4 regions of the Kocuria sp. PD6 genome follow, and region 2 is predicted to be linked to each of the others. Evidence: riboswitches for the same ligand, from Rfam matches in the RefSeq annotation. Region 2 holds a riboswitch; each other region holds the start of a gene.

The links. Region 2 has a riboswitch for thiamine pyrophosphate ahead of Q9R22_RS07140 (bifunctional hydroxymethylpyrimidine kinase/phosphomethylpyrimidine kinase). Riboswitches for the same ligand answer to the same signal wherever they lie in the genome.
Region 1: another riboswitch for thiamine pyrophosphate. It lies ahead of Q9R22_RS01850 (3-oxoacyl-ACP reductase); the one in region 2 lies ahead of Q9R22_RS07140 (bifunctional hydroxymethylpyrimidine kinase/phosphomethylpyrimidine kinase).
Region 3: another riboswitch for thiamine pyrophosphate. It lies ahead of thiO (glycine oxidase ThiO); the one in region 2 lies ahead of Q9R22_RS07140 (bifunctional hydroxymethylpyrimidine kinase/phosphomethylpyrimidine kinase).
Region 4: another riboswitch for thiamine pyrophosphate. It lies ahead of Q9R22_RS06515 (ECF transporter S component); the one in region 2 lies ahead of Q9R22_RS07140 (bifunctional hydroxymethylpyrimidine kinase/phosphomethylpyrimidine kinase).

Annotation. Positions count from the first base shown of each region.
Region 1 covers NZ_JAUZUS010000002.1:54,351-59,546, reverse strand. The annotation lists gene Q9R22_RS01855 (LLM class flavin-dependent oxidoreductase) at 1-1,303, opposite strand, end outside; gene Q9R22_RS01850 (3-oxoacyl-ACP reductase) at 1,305-2,069, opposite strand; TPP riboswitch at 2,115-2,248, opposite strand; gene Q9R22_RS01845 (hypothetical protein) at 2,766-2,987, opposite strand; gene nhaA (Na+/H+ antiporter NhaA) at 3,195-4,586, shown strand; gene nadE (ammonia-dependent NAD(+) synthetase) at 4,806-5,196, opposite strand, start outside.
Region 2 covers NZ_JAUZUS010000006.1:63,221-68,416, forward strand. The annotation lists gene Q9R22_RS07135 (Rne/Rng family ribonuclease) at 1-2,623, shown strand, start outside; TPP riboswitch at 2,704-2,799, shown strand; gene Q9R22_RS07140 (bifunctional hydroxymethylpyrimidine kinase/phosphomethylpyrimidine kinase) at 2,787-4,340, shown strand; gene rplU (50S ribosomal protein L21) at 4,578-4,889, shown strand; gene rpmA (50S ribosomal protein L27) at 4,936-5,190, shown strand.
Region 3 covers NZ_JAUZUS010000005.1:241,831-247,026, reverse strand. The annotation lists gene Q9R22_RS06820 (PhzF family phenazine biosynthesis protein) at 1-744, shown strand, start outside; gene Q9R22_RS06815 (thiol-disulfide oxidoreductase DCC family protein) at 717-1,157, shown strand; gene thiE (thiamine phosphate synthase) at 1,331-1,993, opposite strand; TPP riboswitch at 2,114-2,238, shown strand; gene thiO (glycine oxidase ThiO) at 2,228-3,514, shown strand; gene thiS (sulfur carrier protein ThiS) at 3,511-3,777, shown strand; gene Q9R22_RS06795 (thiazole synthase) at 3,780-4,721, shown strand; gene moeB (molybdopterin-synthase adenylyltransferase MoeB) at 4,718-5,196, shown strand, end outside.
Region 4 covers NZ_JAUZUS010000005.1:180,357-185,552, reverse strand. The annotation lists gene Q9R22_RS06525 (energy-coupling factor transporter transmembrane protein EcfT) at 1-44, opposite strand, end outside; gene Q9R22_RS06520 (ABC transporter ATP-binding protein) at 41-1,807, opposite strand; gene Q9R22_RS06515 (ECF transporter S component) at 1,804-2,427, opposite strand; TPP riboswitch at 2,486-2,592, opposite strand; gene Q9R22_RS06510 (DUF4235 domain-containing protein) at 2,714-2,986, opposite strand; gene mnhG (monovalent cation/H(+) antiporter subunit G) at 3,114-3,479, opposite strand; gene Q9R22_RS06500 (monovalent cation/H+ antiporter complex subunit F) at 3,476-3,739, opposite strand; gene Q9R22_RS06495 (Na+/H+ antiporter subunit E) at 3,742-4,389, opposite strand; gene Q9R22_RS06490 (Na+/H+ antiporter subunit D) at 4,386-5,196, opposite strand, start outside.

The DNA.
Region 1 (5,196 bases), on a different contig from region 2:
CGGGGACCACGAGGTCCACGAAGTCGTCCAGGGAGTCCGGCTGGACGGGCGGCATGAGGTTGAAGCCGTCCGCGCCGGCGTTGTCGAACCATTCCTGCATGCGATCCGCGATGGACTCCGGGGTGCCCACCATCGTGCAGTGACCCCCGCCGGCGGCGAGGCGGCCGAGCAACTGGCGGACCGTGGGGCGCTCGGCCTCGATGATCCGCAGGATGGTGCCGTAGCGGCCCTGCGGACCGGTGAACTCCTCCAGGGGCGGCAGCGTGGGCACGGGCGCATCTAGGTCCCACTGCGCGCAGTCCTGCTCCACGAACGTGGAGAGCTGTGCGAGCGACTGCTCCACAGGGAGCAAACGGTCCACGCGGGCCTGCTTCTCGAGGGCCTCTTCGTGCGTGCGGCCCACGTACGTGACCAGACCGGGCATCACGATCACGGAACCGGGATCACGCCCGGCGCGGGCCACTTCGGCCTTCACCGCCGCGTAGTACTCCTGCGCGGCGGGCAGGTCGTAGGCCACGGCGTAGATCCCCTCTGCAAAGTCGGCCGCGAGTGCCTTGCCGGGCCCGGAGGCACCCGCTTGGAAGAGGACCGGTTCCCCCTGGGGGGAGGGCGGAACCGTGAGGGGTCCATCCACCAGGAAGTGGCGGCTCTCGTGGTGCAGGCGGTGCAGCTTGGAGGGCTCAGCCCACCGGCCCTCCGGGTCTGCGGTGACGGCGTCCTCGTCCCAGCTGGCCCACAGGGCGCGGGCCACCTCCACGAACTCGCGGGCGCGCTCGTAGCGCTCATCCTTGGTCGGCATGGCCCGGTAGCCGTGGTTGCGGGCCTCGGAGTCCCACATGGAGGTCACCACGTTCCACCCCGCTCGCCCGCCCGAGATGTGATCCAAGGACGCGAGCATCCTGGCCGCGTGGAACGGGGTGAAGAACGTGGTGGACACCGTGCACACCAGGCCGACGCGCTCGGTGGCCCGCGCCATCGCGGACAGCGCTGTCAGGGGTTCCAGGCTCCAGCGGGGCCCGCCGGAGACGTCACCCACGCTGTGCCCGTCCGCGAAGAACACCGCGTCGAACAGACCGCGTTCGGCAGTCCGCGCGAGCTCCTCGTAGTAGGCGATGTCCGTGAGGCGGTGCACCGGGGAGCCCGGCGCGCGCCACGCGGCCTGGTGGTGGCCGGCCCCGTAGAGGAAGGCGTTGAGGTGCAGCGTCCGGGCGGGTGTCCCGGGCGGCTGGTTCACCTGGGTGGGACGGGTGGACGCCGCAGGGGCGGCGGACGGGGTCCGCGCGGTGTCGTGCGGGGCGGCCATGTCAGTCCATCACCAGTCCACCGTCGACCACGAGGTTCTGGCCGGTGACCCCGCGGGACCAGTCCGAGGCGAAGAACAGGGCGGTGTCCGCGAACTCCTCGGGGGTGGTCACGCGGCCCAGGGGAGTGCCGGCGGCAATGAAGTCGAAGACCTCGTCCGGGGTGGCGGCGCTCGCGTCCGTGGTTCGCAGCAGGCCGCCGGAGATCATGTTGACGGTGATGCCCTGCGGGCCGAGATCTTTGGCGGCGGTGCGGGTGAGGGCGAGCAGGGCGGCCTTCGCGGCGGTGTAGTCGTGGTAGGGGACCACGGGGTTCTGGAAGAGGTTGGTGCCGATGTTGATGATGCGCCCCTCACCGGCCTCCATCATACCCGGGGTGACCGCCTGCATCACGTTGAGAGCGCCCACCACGGCGCCCTGGAACTGCTGCGTAAGGTTCTCGGCGGTCAGGTCCTCGAGGGTGGGTCGGGCGTCCCCGTTGAAGCTGAAGTCCACCAGGGCGTTGTTCACGGCCACGGTGATGGGCGCGCCGAAGTGCTCCCGGGCCCGGGCGACCATGTCCCGAACCTGGTGGGCGTCGGTCACATCCGCCTGGACCGCGAGTGCCCTGTCCTCCCCGAGTTCGCTGACCAGCGCGCGGGCCCGCTCCTCGCTGGAGTGGTAGTTCACGACGACGCGCGCGCCCTCCCGCGCGAACGCCCGGCTGAGGTGCTCCCCGAGCCCGCGGGCTCCGCCGGTGACCAGGACGATGGTGTTCTCGATCCGCATGCTCACTCCTGTGGCTCACGGCGAAGAAAGCGGTGCGCCACCTGCGCGGTGCGACCGTGACATCCCTTCGCCAGTACTAACTGGACAGGTTCAACGGGTGTCATCTCAGCCGCTGCGGTCCCCCACTCCGTGCCAGGTGGGCGAGAAGGGGGAGGGTGGCGGCACCCCGTGTCACTGGTGGTCAGTGTAGTCAAGGAGGTTTGGCGAGGATCAAGTGAGCGGATTGACCGAGAAGGATGGGGTCGCAGGGAACCCTGATAGGAAAGTGGCGAGACCAAATAACCGGCAGCGCGCTCGGCGGAGGGGCACGGCAGCCAGAACGGAGACGGGTGAATGTCACACCCAACAGCCGCTTCGCGGGCAAGGAACGTCGGATGGGTGCTGTGGCTCGCAGCGGTACTCGCCTGGATCGGAGGGCTTGTGGCGGAGCGACTCGTGTACTCCGGATCCCTGTCCTGCGAACTGGGCGACGGAAGCTCGATCTACGGTGAGCCGGGGTGGAGCTGGGTGCCACTGGGCCACACATGCACCTGGGAGAACGTGGGCGGCGTGACAGTCGTGGACGAGCCGTCCATGATGATTCTCGTACCGCTGCTGGTCCTGTTCCTGTGGGGAATCAGCCTGATGTTGACTCGTGTTTCCAAGCCACAGCCGCACCGCAGTCCGGGATAACCGGTCCCGCCGGTGGCAGCTCGGTCAAGACAGGCCGTTGCTCGCGGGGCGGCGCGCCGCTCGACGGCGCTGTGCCGCGACTTCTGCACGCCGTTCTTGCACCGCCTTGGTGAGAAAGATGACGGCGAAAAGCAGTTCCAGGGTCATGAGCAGCCATGATTCCCGCGCTCCAATGAAGGTGATCACGAAGAGGGCCACCATCGCGGACCCCAGGATCAGCAAGCCCACCGAATTCCGTTTCAGCATGCCCCCACCGTAGGCAGGTCACTGCCAGATCGTCTCGTGTCCCGGGTCGCAGCGACAGAGAAGCCGAGTGGGTTGCTGCGGGACCACCTTCTTGAAAGCCGCCCCGCGTGCGCCGCGCAAAAGCGCCCTGCTACCCTTGCTGGCTGGTGTGCCGGGAAGTCTGGTCGGCGGTAATGAGCGTGATGCCCGTCGACATTGGAGAAGTCCATGCCCCTGCACCACACGACCACCCCTGCCCACCGTGAGCCCGGATCGCCGGAGCCCGTGGAGCGGGAAGAGTCCTCCGGCTTCGTCTCGGAGCCCGGTTTCTTCAACCATCCTGAGCTCCCGTGCGAGCCCGACCACCCCTCGGGCGGTGTCCTCTCCCGCCTCCAGGACGTCCTGCGCCGCGAGACCGTGGCCGGCATCCTCCTGGTGGTCGCCGCCGTCATCGCCATCGTCTGGGCAAACTCGCCCTTCGCGGAGAGCTACTTCGCGCTGCGGGACCTCGAGGTCGGTTACGAGCCGTGGCACTTGAACCTCAGCCTCGGCGCCTGGGCCGCGGACGGACTGCTCGCGATCTTCTTCTTCCTCGTGGGCCTGGAGCTCAAGCGCGAGTTCGTCGCGGGTGATCTGCGGGACCTCGGCAAGGCAGCGGTGCCGATTGCGGCGGCGGTGGGCGGCGTCGTCCTCCCGGCTCTGATCTACGCGGGCGTTAACCTCGGCAGCCCCGAGACCCTGGGCGGCTGGGCGATCCCCACCGCCACGGACATCGCATTCGCGGTGGCCGTCCTCGCGATCGTGGGCTCGCACCTGCCCAGCGCGCTCCGCCTGTTTCTGCTGACGCTCGCGGTGGTGGACGACCTGCTGGCCATCACCATCATCGCGATCTTCTATACGGATGAGGTGCACGTGCTCCCGCTGCTGCTCGCGCTCGTCCCGCTGGCCGTGTTCGGGCTGCTCGCACACCGCTTCCCCCGCTTCTTCGCGCACCGCACGTGGGCCGCGTGGGTGATCTTGGTGCCGCTGGCCGTGATCACGTGGGCCCTGGTCCACGAGGCCGGGATCCACGCCACGGTTGCCGGCGTGCTGCTCGGTTTCGCCGTCCCTGTTCTCGCGGGGAAGGCCTCCGGGGAGCCCGTGGAGCTCGCCGAGCACCTGGAGCACCGCGTCCGGCCCCTGTCCGCCGGGTTCGCGGTGCCGGTCTTCGCGTTCTTCTCCGCGGGCGTCACGGTGGGCGGCTGGGACGGATTGACGACGGCGCTCGCCGCCCCCGTCACGCTCGGCATCATCGCGGGACTCGTGCTGGGCAAGCCCCTGGGCATCATCTCGGCAACGTGGCTCACCACCGTGCTCACCGGACGCAAGCTGGACCCGTCCTACCGGTGGATCGACCTGGTGGGGATCGCGCTGCTGGCCGGGATCGGGTTCACGGTGTCTCTGCTGATCTCGGAGCTCAGCTTCGACCCGTCCGCAGCCGCAGGGGACCAGGCCAAAGTGGCCGTGCTGACCGCCTCGGTCCTGGCGGCCGTGCTGGCCGGCGGTGTGCTGGCGGTCCGCAACCGCCGCTACCGCAGCGCGTCACCCCGGGTGTTCGGGAACGACGCCGCAGAGGCGTAGGGACCGGGGGCTTCCGTCCCCTGCGGTGGTCGTTGCGGAGGGCATGTGCCGGGCGCTTCCCGGGGCCGAAACTGTGTCAGTCGCGAGGTCGGGTCGCGTGGAACGGGGCCGTGCCATGGCACTCCACGACGCGCTGAGGGCCCGCATCACCGGGGCCCCAGTGAGTGACGCCGCCGGGCACAACCCGCTCGGCGGCGTCGGCGCTGAACGGGAGCGGGTTCAACCCTCCCGCCACCACGCATCCGCCGGGGTCACTGGCACGGTGCGCTTGTGGCGGGAGCGCAGGAAGGTCTGCTCCAGCTTCTCCGCGACCTCCTCGGGGACGTCCTTGCCCTCGAGGAAGTCGTCGATGTCGTCGTAGCGCAGGCCCAGCTCGTCCTCGTCGGTGCGGCCGGGGTTGTCGTTGAGCAGGTCCGCGGTGGGGACCTTGCCGACCAGCTGCTCCGGCGCCCCCAGGTACTCCAGCAGCTGACGGTTCTGCCGCTTGTCCAGCCCGGCCAGGGGCAGGAGGTCCGCCCCGCCGTCCCCGAACTTGGTGAAGAACCCGGTGATGGACTCCGCAGCGTGGTCCGTGCCGATCACCAGCAGGTTGTGGTCCCCGCCCACCGCG
Region 2 (5,196 bases):
GCGGGCCGCGCGCAATGACGTGGACAGCGAGGACGACAAGTCCGGCGAGGTCACGAGCAAGCGGCGTCGCCGGCGGCGTCGCGGTGACGAGGACATGGAACTCGTGGACGAGTCCGACGGCTCGGTGACCCGGGTCCGCGCCCCGCGCGGTGCCGGTGAGGGCACGGGCAGCGACGAGGTGACCGGGGTCAAGGGCTCCACGCGGCTCGAGGCCAAGCGTCAGCGTCGTCGTGAGTCCCGGCAGTTCGGCCGCCGCCGCCACGTGATCACCGAGGCCGAGTTCCTGGCCCGGCGCGAATCCGTGGAGCGCAAGATGCTCGTGCGACAGAAGGACGACCGGATCCAGATCGGTGTGCTCGAGGACGGGATCCTTGCCGAGCACTTCGTCTCGCACACCCAGCAGGACTCGCTGATCGGCAACGTGTACGTGGGCAAGGTGCAGAACGTGCTGCCGTCCATGGAGGCCGCCTTCGTGGACATCGGCCGCGGCCGCAACGCCGTGCTCTACGCCGGTGAGGTGGACTGGGACGCCGCCGAGCTGGGCAGCAAGCCCCGCAAGATCGAGAATGCCCTGAAGTCCGGGGACACCGTGCTCGTGCAGGTCACCAAGGACCCCGTGGGGCACAAAGGTGCTCGGCTCACGAGCCAGGTGTCCCTGCCCGGTCGCTACCTCGTCTACGTCCCGGGCGGTTCCATGACGGGGATCTCCCGCAAGCTCCCGGACGTGGAGCGCCAGCGGCTGAAGAAGATCCTCAAGGACCGGTTGCCGGAGGGTGCGGGCGTGATCGTGCGCACTGCGGCGGAGGGCGCCTCCGAGACCGAGCTGACCAACGACATCAACCGGCTGCGCTCGCAGTGGGAGCAGATCCAGGACAAGGCCAAGTCCACCAAGACGCTGGCCCCGGAGATGCTGTACGCGGAACCGGACCTGACCATCAAGACCGTGCGGGACGTCTTCAACGAGGATTTCTCCGCCATGGTGGTCCAGGGCGAGCAGGCGTGGGACAACATCGAGGCTTACGTGACCTACGTGGCGCCCGACCTGCTGGACCGCCTCGAGCGCTGGACCGGCGATGACGACCTCTTCGAGCACATGCGCGTGGAGGAGCAGATCCAGAAGGCCCTCGAGCGCAAGGTTTTCCTGCCCTCCGGCGGATCGCTCGTGATCGACCGCACCGAGGCCATGACCGTGGTGGACGTCAACACCGGCAAGTTCACGGGCTCCGGGGGCAACCTCGAGGAGACCGTGACCAAGAACAACCTCGAGGCCGCCGAGGAGATCGTGCGGCAACTGCGGTTGCGTGATATCGGCGGGATCATCGTGGTGGACTTCATCGACATGGTTCTGGAGTCCAACCGCGATCTCGTACTGCGCCGGCTCGTGGAGTGCCTGGGCCGGGACCGCACGAAGCACCAGGTGGCCGAGGTGACCTCCCTGGGTCTCGTGCAGATGACGCGCAAGCGCATGGGTACGGGGTTGCTCGAGGTCTTCTCCGAGCCGTGCGAGGAATGCGCGGGCCGCGGCGTCGTGGTCCACGACCACCCCTTGAAGGGCCGCTCCGGCGCGGCTCCCTCCGACCAGCGCGGCACTCGACACGAGCGTAAGCGTTCGCGCAACAAGCAGCACAACGGTGCGCAGGACAAGCCCAGGAACGGCAACCAGCACCACGGTTCGGACGAGCCGGACCAGGCGCGCGTGGAGGCCACCCGCACGGCGTTAGCGAACATCGCCGCGGCCTCCTCCCACGACGAGTCCGGCGACGCCGCACGGAATGCTTCCCAGGGCACCGCACCGCAGTCCGGGGGCGGGCAGGCCGAGGACACCGGTTCCCAGGAGCAGCAGACCTCCCGCGGTCAGCAGGGCGGGGAGCACGCGTCCGAGAACTCCCACGGGGAGTCCGAGGGCGGGCGCCGTCGCCGCAAGCGCCGCGGCAAGCGCAGCCGCGGTCGCGGTCAGCAGGGCGAGGACAACGCCGTGCAGAACGACGGTTCCGACCGGGACGGTTCCGGGAACGACTCGCGCGGGGATTCCCGGTCCGAGGACCGTTCCGGTGGGGACTCGTCCGCGAGCCTCACGATCCACGGCGAGGTCATCGAACTGCCCCACGGGCAGTCTGAGCAGCGGGGGAGCGAGGGCACCCAGGAGGCCCTGTCCCTGGATTCGCTGAGCGCCGCGTTCACGGATGCGGGCGAGGACGAAACCTCGACCGAGGGTGCCGTTCAGGATGCGGACGCCGCGCCCCAGCCGCGAGAGGCCGTGTCGAAGCGGTCGGCCGCCGGACACGCGCCGTCGAACTCCGGGACTGCGCAATCCAGTGCAGGGCAGACGAGTGCCGCGCAGCAGCAGAGTTCCGGGGCGGCGTCGTCCGCCGGCGGGAACCGGCCGGCGGAGGCGCCGGCGGCTCCGGCCCGACGGCGTCGTGGGTCGCGGCGTGCCGTGGCGCCGGCGGCCGCGCCCGGAACCGCGAGGGTGGAGACCCACGAGTACACGCAGGAACGGCAGGTCAGCCGTTTCACCGCGGAGGCCGGGGCCGCGACCCCCGCGGCGTCCGGTGACCAGCCCACCATCGTGGGTGTGGGCATCAAGGCTCAGGACATCACGATGACCGGCAAGCAGGACTGAGTGACCGGCGGCTGGATCCGTCGCCACGCGAGCACCGCAGGGGCACCCGGGATTCCGGGTGCCCCTGTGGCATGATCGGGGACACACACACGGGGTGCTGCGCACTGCGGCTGAGAACACACCCGTCGAACCTGATCTAGCTCGTACTAGCGAAGGGATTGTCGTGGACACCACGCCTTCTACCGCCATACCCCGCGTCCTCTCTATTGCCGGAACCGATCCCACGGGCGGGGCGGGTCACGCCGCGGACCTGAAATCCATCGCCGCACTGGGCGGGTACGGGCTGAGTGTGATCACCGCAGTGGTCGCCCAGAACACCCGGGGCGTCGTGAGCGTACACACCCCACCCGTCCAGGTCCTGCGGGACCAGCTGGACGCGGTCGCCGGGGACGTCACCCTGGACGCGATCAAGGTGGGGATGCTCGGCTCCGTGGAGGTCATCGACACGGTCCGGGACTGGCTCATGGTGGGGCGCGCACCCGTGGTCGTGATCGACCCCGTCATGGTCGCCACGGCCGGCGGGCGATTGCTGCGTCCGGACGCCGAACGGGCCCTGCGGGAGCTGCTGCCCCACGCGAATTTGATCACCCCCAACCTCCCGGAACTCGCGGTGCTGGCCGAGCGCCCCGTGGCCGCGACCTGGGACGAGGCGCTCGAGCAGGGACGCGCGGTCGCGGCGGCGTTCCATACCCGGGTCCTCGTGAAAGGTGGCCACTTGGCCGGGGACACGACCCCGGACGCCCTGTTGCTCCCCGGTCAGGACGAACCCGCCGCGTTGTTCGAGGGTCGCAGGGTGCACACGCGTAACACCCACGGCACCGGGTGCTCGCTGTCCTCCGCGGTGGCCACGGTCGTGGCGCGGACCGGGGACTGGCCCGAGGCGATCCGCACGGCCCGCACATGGTTGCGTGGTGCACTGCGCGGCGCGGACGAGTTGCACGTGGGTCACGGCAACGGTCCCGTGCACCACATGCACCACGTCCAGCACCTCGTCACGGATCCGGCGTTCGTGATGACGGCCGCCGCGGAATCCGAGGGCCCCCGGTTCACCGACGAACTGTGGGAGGAGAGCGCCCCGGTGCGTGAACGCATTGCCGCCCTGGCGTTCATCCGGGGCCTCGGGGACGGCACCCTGGACCCGGGCGAGTTCGAGCTGTACCTGGACCAGGACATGCAATATCTGCAGTACTACTCCCGGGCGCTGGCCCTGCTCGCGGCCTCCGCCCCGGACGAGCGTTCGCGCGAACACTTCGCCGCGGCGTCGGCCTCCGTGGTCTCGGTCGAGTCCGCGCTGCATCGCGCCCGGCTCGGGGACCGGGAGCCCATGCCGCCGAGTGACGTCACGAGCAGTTACGCGGACTTCCTGCTGGCGCGCACGGGTCAGGACGGCTTCGCGGTGGGCTCCGCCGCGATCCTGCCGTGCTACTGGCTCTACGCCCACGTGGGTGCGGAGCTCACCCGTCGTGCCCGCGTCGCGGGACCGCAGCACCCGTTCGCCGACTGGCTCAGCACATACGACGATCCGGACTTCCAGACCGCGACCGAGTCGGTGCGCGGGATCGTGGACCGGGAGGCCGCCCACGCGGACCCGGCCACCAGGGAGCACATGCGCCGCGCGTTCCACCGGGCGTGCGCGCTCGAGCTGGCTTTCTTCGCGCAGACGACCCCGGCGACGTCGCCAGAGGGCGAGCGGCGCGCCGCGGCGCAACTGGCATGACTTCGGGTGATCGGGTAGGCTGGGGTGTCGGTGCCGAGCGCCGGTGTGTGTCATATCCAGTTCACGCACCAGGTTGCGGCACACTCGGGCGGACATCCTGAATCGATGCGATAGCCACGCGGAGAATGCGGTCGGTCATGGATCACCGCGGCGTGATGTCTCGACATTCGCAGTCCTCCAGGAGTACGCCCGACCCACACACGTAGTCCATAGATGTCGAGAGAAGTGAGTTCCCAAGTGGTGTACGCGATTGTCCGCGCAGGCGGCCGCCAGGAGAAGGTTTCCATCGGAGACCTCGTGACCCTTGACCGCGTCGCCGGCGAGGCAGGCAGCACCGTAGAGCTTCCTGCGCTGCTGCTGGTCGATGGGGACAAGGTCACCTCCGACTCCAAGACCCTGGCGAACGTCAAGGTCACCGCCGAGATCGTCGAGGACCTGCGCGGTCCCAAGATCTCGATCATGAAGTACAAGAACAAGACCGGTTACAAGAAGCGTCAGGGCTTCCGCGCCGAACTGACCACCGTCAAGGTCACCGGCATCGACGCCTGAGTATCCGGCTCCCCACATACGTTTCCAACGAAGGTAGGCACACACCATGGCACACAAGAAGGGTGCGAGCTCCACTCGCAACGGCCGTGACTCCAACGCCCAGTACTTGGGTGTGAAGCGCTTCGGCGGCCAGTCCGTTAACGCCGGCGAGATCATCGTCCGCCAGCGCGGTACGCACTTCCACCCGGGCGTGAACGTGGGCCGCGGCAAGGACGACACCTTGTTCGCCCTGGCCGCTGGCGCCGTCGAATTCGGCACCCGCCGCGGTCGCCGCGTGGTCAACATTCAGACCGCCGAGTAATTCTCG
Region 3 (5,196 bases), on a different contig from region 2:
GACGACGCCATGGCCCGCTTCGCGCGCTGGACCAACCTGTCCGAGACCACGTTCGTGCTCCCACCCACGGACCCGGCCGCCGACTACCGGCTGCGCATCTGGACCCCGGACCGTGAGCTGCCGTTCGCCGGTCACCCCACCCTGGGCTCGGCCCACGCATGGCTCACCGCGGGCAACACCGCGCGTGCCAAGGACGTCATCGTCCAGGAATGCGCCGCGGGCCTCGTGCGGATCCGCCCGTCCGACGACGGCGCACTGACCTTCGAGGCCCCACCCACCGACCGCACGGGAGACCTGGGCCCGGAACTGCTCGGGGGCGTGACCGCGGCCCTGGGCCTGCGGGACGAGCAGGTCGTCGCCCATCAGTGGGTCGACAACGGCCCCGGCTGGGCCGCGCTGCTTCTGGCTGGCGCCAAGGACGTCCTGGCGATCGAGCCCGACCTTCCCGCTCTCCACGGCGCCAAGATCGGCGTGGTGGGTCCCCACCCGCAGAGCAGTCCGCACCAGTTCGAGGTCCGCGCCTTCGTGGGTGGGACCGGCGGGTACGAGGACCCCGTCACGGGAAGCCTCAACGCGAGCCTGGCCCAGTGGCTCATCCGTACGGGCCGGGCGCCCGCGAACTACATCGCCCGACAGGGCACCCTCATGGGACGCAGCGGCCTCGTGACCGTGACGTCGGACGGGGACCACGTGTTCGTGGGCGGACACTGCACCGCGTGCATCGACGGGACGGTGCTGCTGTGAACCCCCGGGGCACCGAGCAGGGCGCGTCCCTGCACCTGGTCTTCGACGGCAACTGCGGGTTCTGCACGCGCTGCGTGGGATGGGCCCGGACACTGGACCGCCATGACCGGATCGCCCTGCACGCCTACCAGGTCCCCGGCGTACTGGAGCGGTTCGGACTGACGAATGCGGAGGGCAACGCGTCGGTGTGGGCCGTCCTATCCCGTTCCGGTGAGCGATCCTCGGGGGCGCACGCGGTGGCCGTGACCCTGGACACCGCCCTGGGCATCCGGGTGTTCGAGCCGTTCTACCGGTTACCGCCCGTGCGGTGGGTCCAGGACCGCGTGTACCGGTGGGTGGCCGATCACCGGGGGAAGTTCCCCGGTGTCACCCCGTGGTGCCAGCAGCACCCCGGGCAGTGCGGGACCCCGTAACGGTTCCGCTCCGCGTACCGAGCGAGCCGTGCCACCCGCGCGACGGCAAGACACTGCGGCGCCATGACTCCATGACTCCGCCCCGACGCGCACCACCCCACCGAACACGTCGCTACCCGAGCGGTGCCATCCCACCGCGGCGCCGCCGCTCCACCGCGTTCAAAGATCGGGTCTCACCCGGGCAGCGTGTCCCGCAGCGCCCGCGCCGCCGCGGTGACGTCCTGCGCATCGGTCACGGCCCGCACGACCACGATGCGCGAGGCACCCGTGTCGAGCACGGACGGCAACCGCGCGGTGTCGACCCCGCCGATCGCGAAGAAGGGCTTGTCCCCCGCGTGCTGAGCGGCGTAGCGCGACAGCTCGAGCCCCACGGCCGCGCGACCCGGCTTGGTGGGGGTCTCCCACACGGGCCCGGTGCAGAAGTAGTCGAGCCCGGCGTCGGCCACGGCGGCGTCCACCTGGGCCGGGGAGTGACAGGACCGCCCGATCACCACGTCGTCCCCCAGGACCCGCCGAGCCTGCGCGGTGGTGAGATCGCCCTGGCCCACGTGGAACACGTCCGCGCCGGTGAGCAGCGCGACGTCCGCACGGTCGTTGACGGCGAAGAGTGCGCCGTGCTCACGGGCGACGTCGGCGAGTACCTCGATGGCCTCGATCTCCGCGGCGGCCTCGAGGGATTTGTCCCGCAACTGGATGATGTCCACCCCGCCCTCGTACGCGGCGTGCAGAAATTCGCGCAGGTCACCGCGCTCGTGGCGCGCCGTGACGCACACGTACAGTCGCGCGTTCTCGAGGGCGGCGCGGCGCCCGGTACCCGTCTGGCTCGTGTGTCCCATGCGGCCATCGTGGCACGAACCGCGCGCCCGCGGACACCTCGCCCGATCAGCCCGCCGCGAAGTCCCCCTGCGTTCCACAGCTAGGGGTGATTAGACTGGCAGGGCCGTTCGTCGCCGTTCGACGAACTCCACGGGAGTCCGCACACGTTGGCAACAACCACCGCAGCGGGCTGAGAGGGCGTGAGCCGCCGACCGGATCACCTGATGCGGATCATGCCGCCGGAGGGAGGAACAATGCCCGAGCACCTCGGTGACCACGTGGTCGTGGCCGGAGCTGGTCTCGTGGGCCTGGCCACGGCCTTCGAACTACGACGCCGCGGGGCCGCCGTGACCGTCGTCGATCCCCGCCCGGCGTGGGGCGCCACCCGCGCGGCCGCGGGCATGCTCGCACCGATCGCCGAGACCCAGTACGGCCAGGAACGCCTCTACCCCCTCATGCGGTCCTCCGCCGCGGAGTACCCGGACTTCGTGGAGCGCGTCACCGCGGCCACGGGCCTGCCCACGGGCTACCGCACCGAGGAGACGCTCGTGGTGGCCGCCGACGCCGCGGACGCCCAATCCCTCTCCGACCTCGCGTCACACCAGATCGCCTCCGGGATGGACGTGCAGGAGATCTCCACGCGGGAGGCCCGGCACCTGGAACCGGCTCTTGCGCCGCGGTTGAGCGGTGCGGTACGGATCGTCTCCGACCGCCAGGTGGACCCCCGGATGCTCGCGGCCGCCCTGGTGGAGACCCTGAACTGCCCGCAGCTGACCACCATCGGGGACGTCCCCGACGCCGGACCGGCGCAGTGGCTGACCTCCCGCGTGGACACCGTGCTGACGTCCCGCAGGGAACCCCGGCAGGCCACGGGCGTGCAGGTGGACTCCGGTGAGGTGATCCCCGCGGACGCCGTGGTCGTGGCCACCGGGCTGACCGCCAACACCATGGGCGGGCTGCCCGAGGGACTCGACCTCAGATTGCGCCCGGTGTTCGGGGACATCCTGCGGTTGCGGGTTCCCGAGACCGCCCTGGCCCCCGGGGAATCGCATTTGCTCACGCGCACGGTGCGCGCCCAGGTCCTGGGTCGACCCGTGTACATGGTCCCCCGCGAGGACCGGACCCTGGTGCTGGGCGCCACGAGCCGCGAGGACGGGCGCGAATCCGTGCTGGCCGGTGGCGTACACCAACTGCTGCGGGACGCGCGCGCCGTGGTCCCCGCGATCGACGACTGCGACGTCCTGGAGATGATGGCCCGCGCCCGCCCGGGAACCTCCGACGACCTGCCGTACGTGGGGAAGACCTCGGTGGCCGGGCTCGTGATCAGCACGGGTCACTTCCGTCACGGCATCCTGCTGACCCCCGTGGCGTCCCGGCTCGCGGCGGAGCTCGTGACCGGCGTCCTGGACCCGCTCGCGGACCACGGGTCCGACGCCGCGTTCCTCGCCGACACCGACCCGGCCCGGCACTCGAACCCCGCCCCCGAGGCCCCGTTCACCACACCCGAGAGCTATCCCCAGATGCATGGAGGACTCGAATGATCGCGCCCGAGACCACAGACAATTCCTCCACGGCCGTCGTGAACGGCTCCCCCGTGGCGGTGACCCCGGGGTTGACGGTCGCGAGCGCCGTCGTCGACCTCACGGGCCGCGAGATCACACCTGAGGGCACCGCCGCGGACGGCCATCCCCTGGGGATCGCCGTGGCGGTGGACGACGCCGTGATCCCCCGCTCCCTGTGGGCCACGACCCCCGTGGAAGCGGGTCAATCCGTGGAGATCGTCACCGCGGTGCAGGGAGGCTGAACATGACCACGCACGGAACCCCCCTGACCGTGGCCGGGGTGGAGCTCTCGTCCCGGCTGATCATGGGCACCGGGGGCCTCACCGATTTCGCGATGCTCGAACGGGCCCTGCTGGCCTCCGGGACGGAACTGACCACGGTGGCCCTGCGCCGCTTCGCGCCCGGCCCCGCCTCGCCAGCGGGCGCGCAAGCATCCGGCACGGCGAACTGGGCGAGCGGTCGCGCGGGAGGTGGCGCAGCGGCGTCGTCGACCGGGACACCGCAGGACAGCCTGTACGGGCTGCTGCGCCGCAACGACATCCGGGTGCTGCCCAACACTGCGGGGTGCTACACCGCGCGGGACGCTCTGCTGACCGCTGAACTGGGGCGCGAGGCGCTGGAGACGGACTGGGTCAAGCTCGAAATCATCGCGGACGAGGACACCCTGCTCCCGGACGGTGTGGAGCTGCTGGACGCGACCGAGAAACTCGCTCGGCGCGGTTTCAAGGTCTTCGCGTACACGTCCGACGACCCCGTGCTCGCGCTGCGGCTCGAGGACGCCGGGGCCGTGGCCGTGATGCCCCTCGGTGCTCCCATCGGCACGGGTCTGGGGATCCTCAACCCGCACAACATCGAACTCATCGCGTCCCGCGCGTCCGTGCCCGTGGTGCTGGATGCCGGGATCGGCACGGCGTCCGAGGCGGCCCTGGCCATGGAACTCGGGTGCGACGCCGTCCTGCTCGCGTCCGCCGTGACCCGCGCGCAGGATCCCGTGGCCATGGCGAGTGCCATGAAGCACGCCGTGCTCGCGGGGCACCTGGCCCGCGGCGCGGGGCGGATCGCGCGGCGCACGCACGCCGTGGCGTCCTCGCCCATGGCCGGGCGCATCGATACCGCCGACGCGCCCCGCGGGGACTGGCCCGCGCCTTCATCCACCACCCCACAGCTGGAATCGCAGGTTTCATGAGCACCCCGCTACCACCCCTCGTGGCCCCCGCCTCCGATCTGAGTCGCGAGGAACTCGAACGCTATTCACGCCACCTCACGTTGCCGCAACTGGGCGAGAAGGGGCAGCGTCGGCTCAAGAACGCACGCGTCCTGGTGATCGGCGCGGGCGGGCTCGGCGCTCCCGCGCTGCAGTACCTCGCGGCCGCCGGGGTGGGGACCATCGGCGTGGTCGACGACGACGTCGTATCCGTGTCCAACCTGCAACGCCAGGTGGTCCATGGGATGGCCGACATCGGCCGGCCCAAGGTCGATTCCGCCGCGGATGCCGTGGCCCGGCTCAACCCCCTGGTCACCGTGCACCGCCATCCCGAGCGGCTGAGCACCGACAACGTCCTGGAGATCTTCTCCGGCTACGACCTGATCATGGACGGCGCGGACAACTTCGGCACACGCTTCCTGGTCTCGGACGCCGCCGAACTCACCGGCATCCCCGT
Region 4 (5,196 bases), on a different contig from region 2:
CCCGCGCGGGACACGGCGGGCAGCACGCTCGCGACCGTGCTCATGAGCCGAGCCTCAGCTCGTGCGCACCCAGGGCCGCGACCAGATCCCGGTCGTGGGTCACGACCACCACGGCCGTACCCCCGTCCAGCTCCTCGACCAACAGGTCCACGAGCTCCTTCCAGGTCCGGGCATCCTGACCGAACGTGGGTTCGTCCAGGATCAGCACGCGCGGGGACGCCGCCAGGACGGTGCCCACGGACAGCCGCCGCTTCTGCCCGCCGGACAGGGTGAACGGGTTGGCCTCGGCGAGCTCCTCGAGGCGCAGCCGTCGCAGCAGCTCGGCCACCCGGGCGTCGTCCGCGTCCGCCATCGCGTCGGTGACGCGCGCATCGCGACGGCCCACGCGGCGTCGTCGTTGCCGGGGACCGAACTCGAGTTCCTCGCGCACGGTGGGGCGCAGGAACTGGTGTTCGGGATGCTGGAACACGGTGCCCACGCGGGAGACCAGTTCCGCGCCGTCCCACAGGGAGGGATCAGCGGGCGCGTCGGTCGCGAGGGCGCCCGTGGCCCACACGGTACCGCGCACGGGCAGCAGCAGTCCGGCGAGGGTCAGCGCGAGGGTGGACTTCCCCGCGCCGTTGACGCCTGTGACGGCCAGCGCCTGCCCCGCGCGGACGTCCACGGTGATGTTCTCGGCCGCCGGCGCCGCCCCCGTGCGCACGTCCGGTTCCGGGTACGCTTCCCCGCGCCGCCACGCGGCGAGCGCCCGACGACGCCGCCGCGCGAGCGCCCGCCGTCCCGGTTGGCTCCGGGACACGGCGAGATCGCGGGCGCTCAACAAGGTGGTGCCCGGTGCGACGGCGGCGGACACGGTGGTGAAACCACCCGTATCCTGCGCAGACTCCGCGACATCCGAAGCCCTCATGGGCGACGCGGCCGGCGCATTCTCCGTAGGCACAGCGGGCGGCGTGATGCCGTGTGGCGCCGCGGAGGCAGCCGTCTGCCGTACCGCGGGATCCATACCATTCGAGGCATGCACGGGAGTGCGAGTGCGCGGCACCCAGCCGGGGACCCACGTACCCTGGTGCTGCAGCAGGTCCCGGGCGTCCTGCAGGGTCTGCTGCGCGGGGCCGTCGAAGGCCACCCGACCGTCGTCGCCCAGCACGATCACACGGTCCACAACCGGTTCCCACAGGGCCACCCTGTGCTCCACGACCACAAGGGTGGTCCCGTCCTCGCGCACCGCATCGGCCACGGCGCGGCACAGCTGCTGCGCCCCCTCGTGGTCCACGCTCGCCGTGGGTTCGTCCAGCAACAGCAGCCGCGGGCACATGGCCAGGGTCCCGGCGAGCGCGAGACGTTGTTTCTGCCCCCCGGACAGTGCCGTGGTGGGGTGGTCGAGCGGGAGCTCCAGACCCGTGCGCGCGAGCGCTTCCCGCACGCGCGGCCAGATCCGCTCGCGGGGGACGGCGAGGTTCTCGAGGCCGAACGCGACGTCGTCCCCCACGCGCGAGAGGACCACCTGCGTCTCGGGGTCCTGGTGCATGAAGCCCACCGTGCCGCGGGCGTCGCGCGGGTCGACACCCCCGACGCTCAACCCGCCCGATGCGGAACGGCCGTCAGGGTCCTGATCCACACCGGCCAGTGCCTGCAGGAGCGTGGACTTGCCCGCCCCGGACGGGCCCAGGAGCAGGACGCGTTCGCCGGGCTCGATGATCAGGTCCAGGTCCACCAGACTGGGCGTCTCGCGGCCGGGGTGATGCCATCCGAACCCCTCCAGGACCACCCGCGCGCCCGTGAGCTGCACGGTCGGTTCCGCGGTCATCGGCGCACGGCGCCGGAGGCCAGTGCTCCGAGGACACCCGTGGCCTGCAGGGCCTTCATCACGGCCCACATGAGCAACCCTGCGATCACGGCCCCGGAGAGCGTGGTCAGCGCCGCGTAGACGACCTGCTGATCCAGGGCCCACTCGAAGTTGTACATGATGTTCTCGCTCACGCCCAGGAACAGCCCGGATACAGCCCCACCGATCGCCGCGGTCACGGGACCGAACCGGCGGTAACGGGTCAGGAGGAACACGACCTCCACACCGAGGCCCTGCACCAGACCGGAGAGCACCACGAGCCACCCGAAATGCGTTCCCAGGAAGCCCTCGATCACGGCCGCGAGCAACTCGCAGAACAGGGCCGCGCCCGGTTTGCGGATGATCAGGGCGCCCAGGGTACCCGCCACGAGCCAGCCCCCCGCGATGAGCCCCGCGGACGGCGGGTAGGCCACCGTGCCCGCCGAGACCGCCGGGTACAGGAGGTTGGACCACATCCAGAAGATCACGGCGCACACCGCGGCCAATACGGCGGTGACCACGATGTCCACGACCCGCCACGACGAGCTGCGGTTGCCGCTTGTGCGAGGTGTACGGGTGGGGGTGTTACCGACCTGCGTCATGCTGAATCCTCCTGAAGATCCCAGGAGGGGAAGAACACCACCCGCCGTTGCGAGCGGGTCCTTGAGATACTCGACTCCCTAGCGCCGGTACGAGCCGGATCAGGTTCGAGGGTCTGCGCTCACGCGCACTCTCAGCGCCGCGGTGGCGCTCCCCTGTCGTTGAGACGCCAGTCTAGACCACGACGGCGGGTGGCCGGGCATCTCGCGTGCCCGGCCACCCGCCGTCGTGCGTACGTCCTACGCGGCCCCGGCCCACCCGTACAGGGGGGGCGCGGGACCCGCCGGCTCAGATCTCGCTCTGGGAGCTGCGGGAGGGATCGGAGTCCTTGGACTCGAACTTGGCCACCTGGCGGGAGATCCCCACCTTGATGACGGTGCCCACCACACCGGTGATCACGGCCCAGATGATGATGTCGGTCCAGGCCTCGTCCGGGTCCGGGTTCTTGGCGGGGGGCTCGTTGCCCGTGACCTGCTTCCACACCGCGGACAGGCCCTTATTGGCCAGGGCCACGCCACCCAGGGACGCCACCGTGCCGAAAATGTCCATTACCTTGTTCATGAGGTTCTCCTTGTCTTGTGGGTGCCGGCGGCACCGGGCGGCCGACGACGTCGTGCTCGTTGCCCAGCATACGAAGCGCCGGGCGCGACGGGGCGGAAGGAACCCGGTCCCACCGAGAATTACGTCCTCAGCGAGATTCTTCCTCGCCGACGCGAGCGACGACCTCGCGCAGCTCGTCCTCCACGAGGTTCTTCTGGTTCAGGTGCTTGGAGCGGTAGGCGGCGCGGCCCACCATGTGCGCGGACACGGGCACCGTGAGCAGCTGGAACAGCCACGCGAGGATCATCAGCGGGATCATGCCGGGATTGCCGCTCTCGATCGCCACGGCCGTGAGCAGCAGGAGCAACCCCAGGACCTGGGGTTTGGTGCCGGCGTGCATGCGCGAGAGCAGATCGGGGAAGCGCACCAGACCCACCGCCGCGGCCAGGGACATGAGGGACCCCCCCACGAGGCACAGCAGCGCGATGACGTCCAGGACGGTGTGCCAGTTCATGAGCGCTCCAACCCCACATTGCGCGCGACCGTCACAGACCCCAGGAAGCCCACCAGGGAGATGATCACGAGCAGGATGATGTTGCTGGAGTGGTGGTTGTACACCATCTCGATGGCGAGACCCGCACCCACGATCGCGAGCAACACGTCCGTGGCGATCACCCGGTCCAACAGGGACGGGCCCTTGGCCAGCCGGTAGATCGTGCCCGCGGCCGCCACGGTGAGAATCGCACCGCACACCCACACGGCGACGTCTAACATGGTCATGGCCGCTCCTCCCCACGGCCGTCCAGGGCCTTGTTCATCTTGGTGGTCGGCGACGCGACGGCACCGGAGGCGTCCGCGCCGCCCGCGTCACCCGAGGCCTCCAGTTTCGCGAGGTCCTCCTTGGAACCCATGATCTTGATCCACGCCGCCTCGATATTAAGCGCGGACTCCCGGAACGACTCCGCTTCCCCCGGCGTGGAGACGTCCAGCACGTGGAAGTACAGGATCCCGTTGCCGCGATCCACCTCCACCACGAGCGAGCCCGGGATCAGCGCCATGGTGTGACCCACGGCCGTCATGAGCAGGTCATTGTTCTGCCGCAGCTTCACCCGCAGCACTGCGTTGTGCACCTTGGGGCCCTGCATGAGCGCGACACCGAACACGTGGATGCTGGCCCGGGCCACCTGCCAGATGAATGTGACCACGAACAGCGCGAAATGCAGGACGTTGAACCGCCCGGACAACCGCACCGGGGGCAGCGTGAGCGTGCGGGTCACGAGCACCGCGAGGATCAACCCGAAGACCAGGTTGCCCACGCTCCAGTCACCCCACAGGGCACCCCACACGACCACGAGCCACAGGATCAGGGGCAGCTCGGCCCGCAAGGAGTTCCGGGAGCGTCGCTGCATCGGGGACGTACTCATCGGCCCTCCTCGCTCACACCACCGGGACCCACGGGGGCCAGCACGGCATTGACGTATCGATCCGGATTGCTCAGGTTCTCGGACGCGTTGTCCGCGAGATCGAACAGCGGCCCGGCGAAGACTGTGAGTGCCACACCCACCGCCACGAGCGCGGTGGTCGCGCCCACCATGGTCCCGGGCAGCAGCACCACGGGGGACCGGCCGGAGAAGCGGCTGCCGGACTTGCCCGCCACCGCGCGGGACGTGCGGGGGCGGCGGCCCTCCGCGGTGGTGGCGCGCAGCACGGGGTCCGGGTACTCGGCGTCGTCCACGTTGCGCAGGAACACGCGGTTCCACACGCGGATCAGGGCCATGAGCGTGAGCAGCGAGACGAACACGGACACGCCCACGAGTAGGTAGCTCAGCCACGTCCCGGCCTCGACACCGGCCTCCAGGAGGGCCACCTTGCCCAGGAAGCCCGAGAACGGCGGGATGCCGCCCAGGTTCAGGGCCGGGATCATGTACAGCACCCCCAGCAGCGGAGAGATCTTGAGCATCCCGGCGAGGCGGTCCACGTTGGTGGAGCCACCGCGGCGCTCGATCAGCCCGGCGACCAGGAACAGGCTGGTCTGGATCACGATGTGATGCGCGATGTAGTAGACCACCGCGGCCAGGGCGGCCTGCGTGCCCAGTGCGATGCCGAAGATCATGTAGCCGATGTGACTGATCAGCGTGAACGAGAGCATACGTTTGATGTCGATCTGGGCGAGCGCGCCCAGGATGCCCACGATCATGGTCAGCAACGCGACCCACATCAGCAGATCTTTG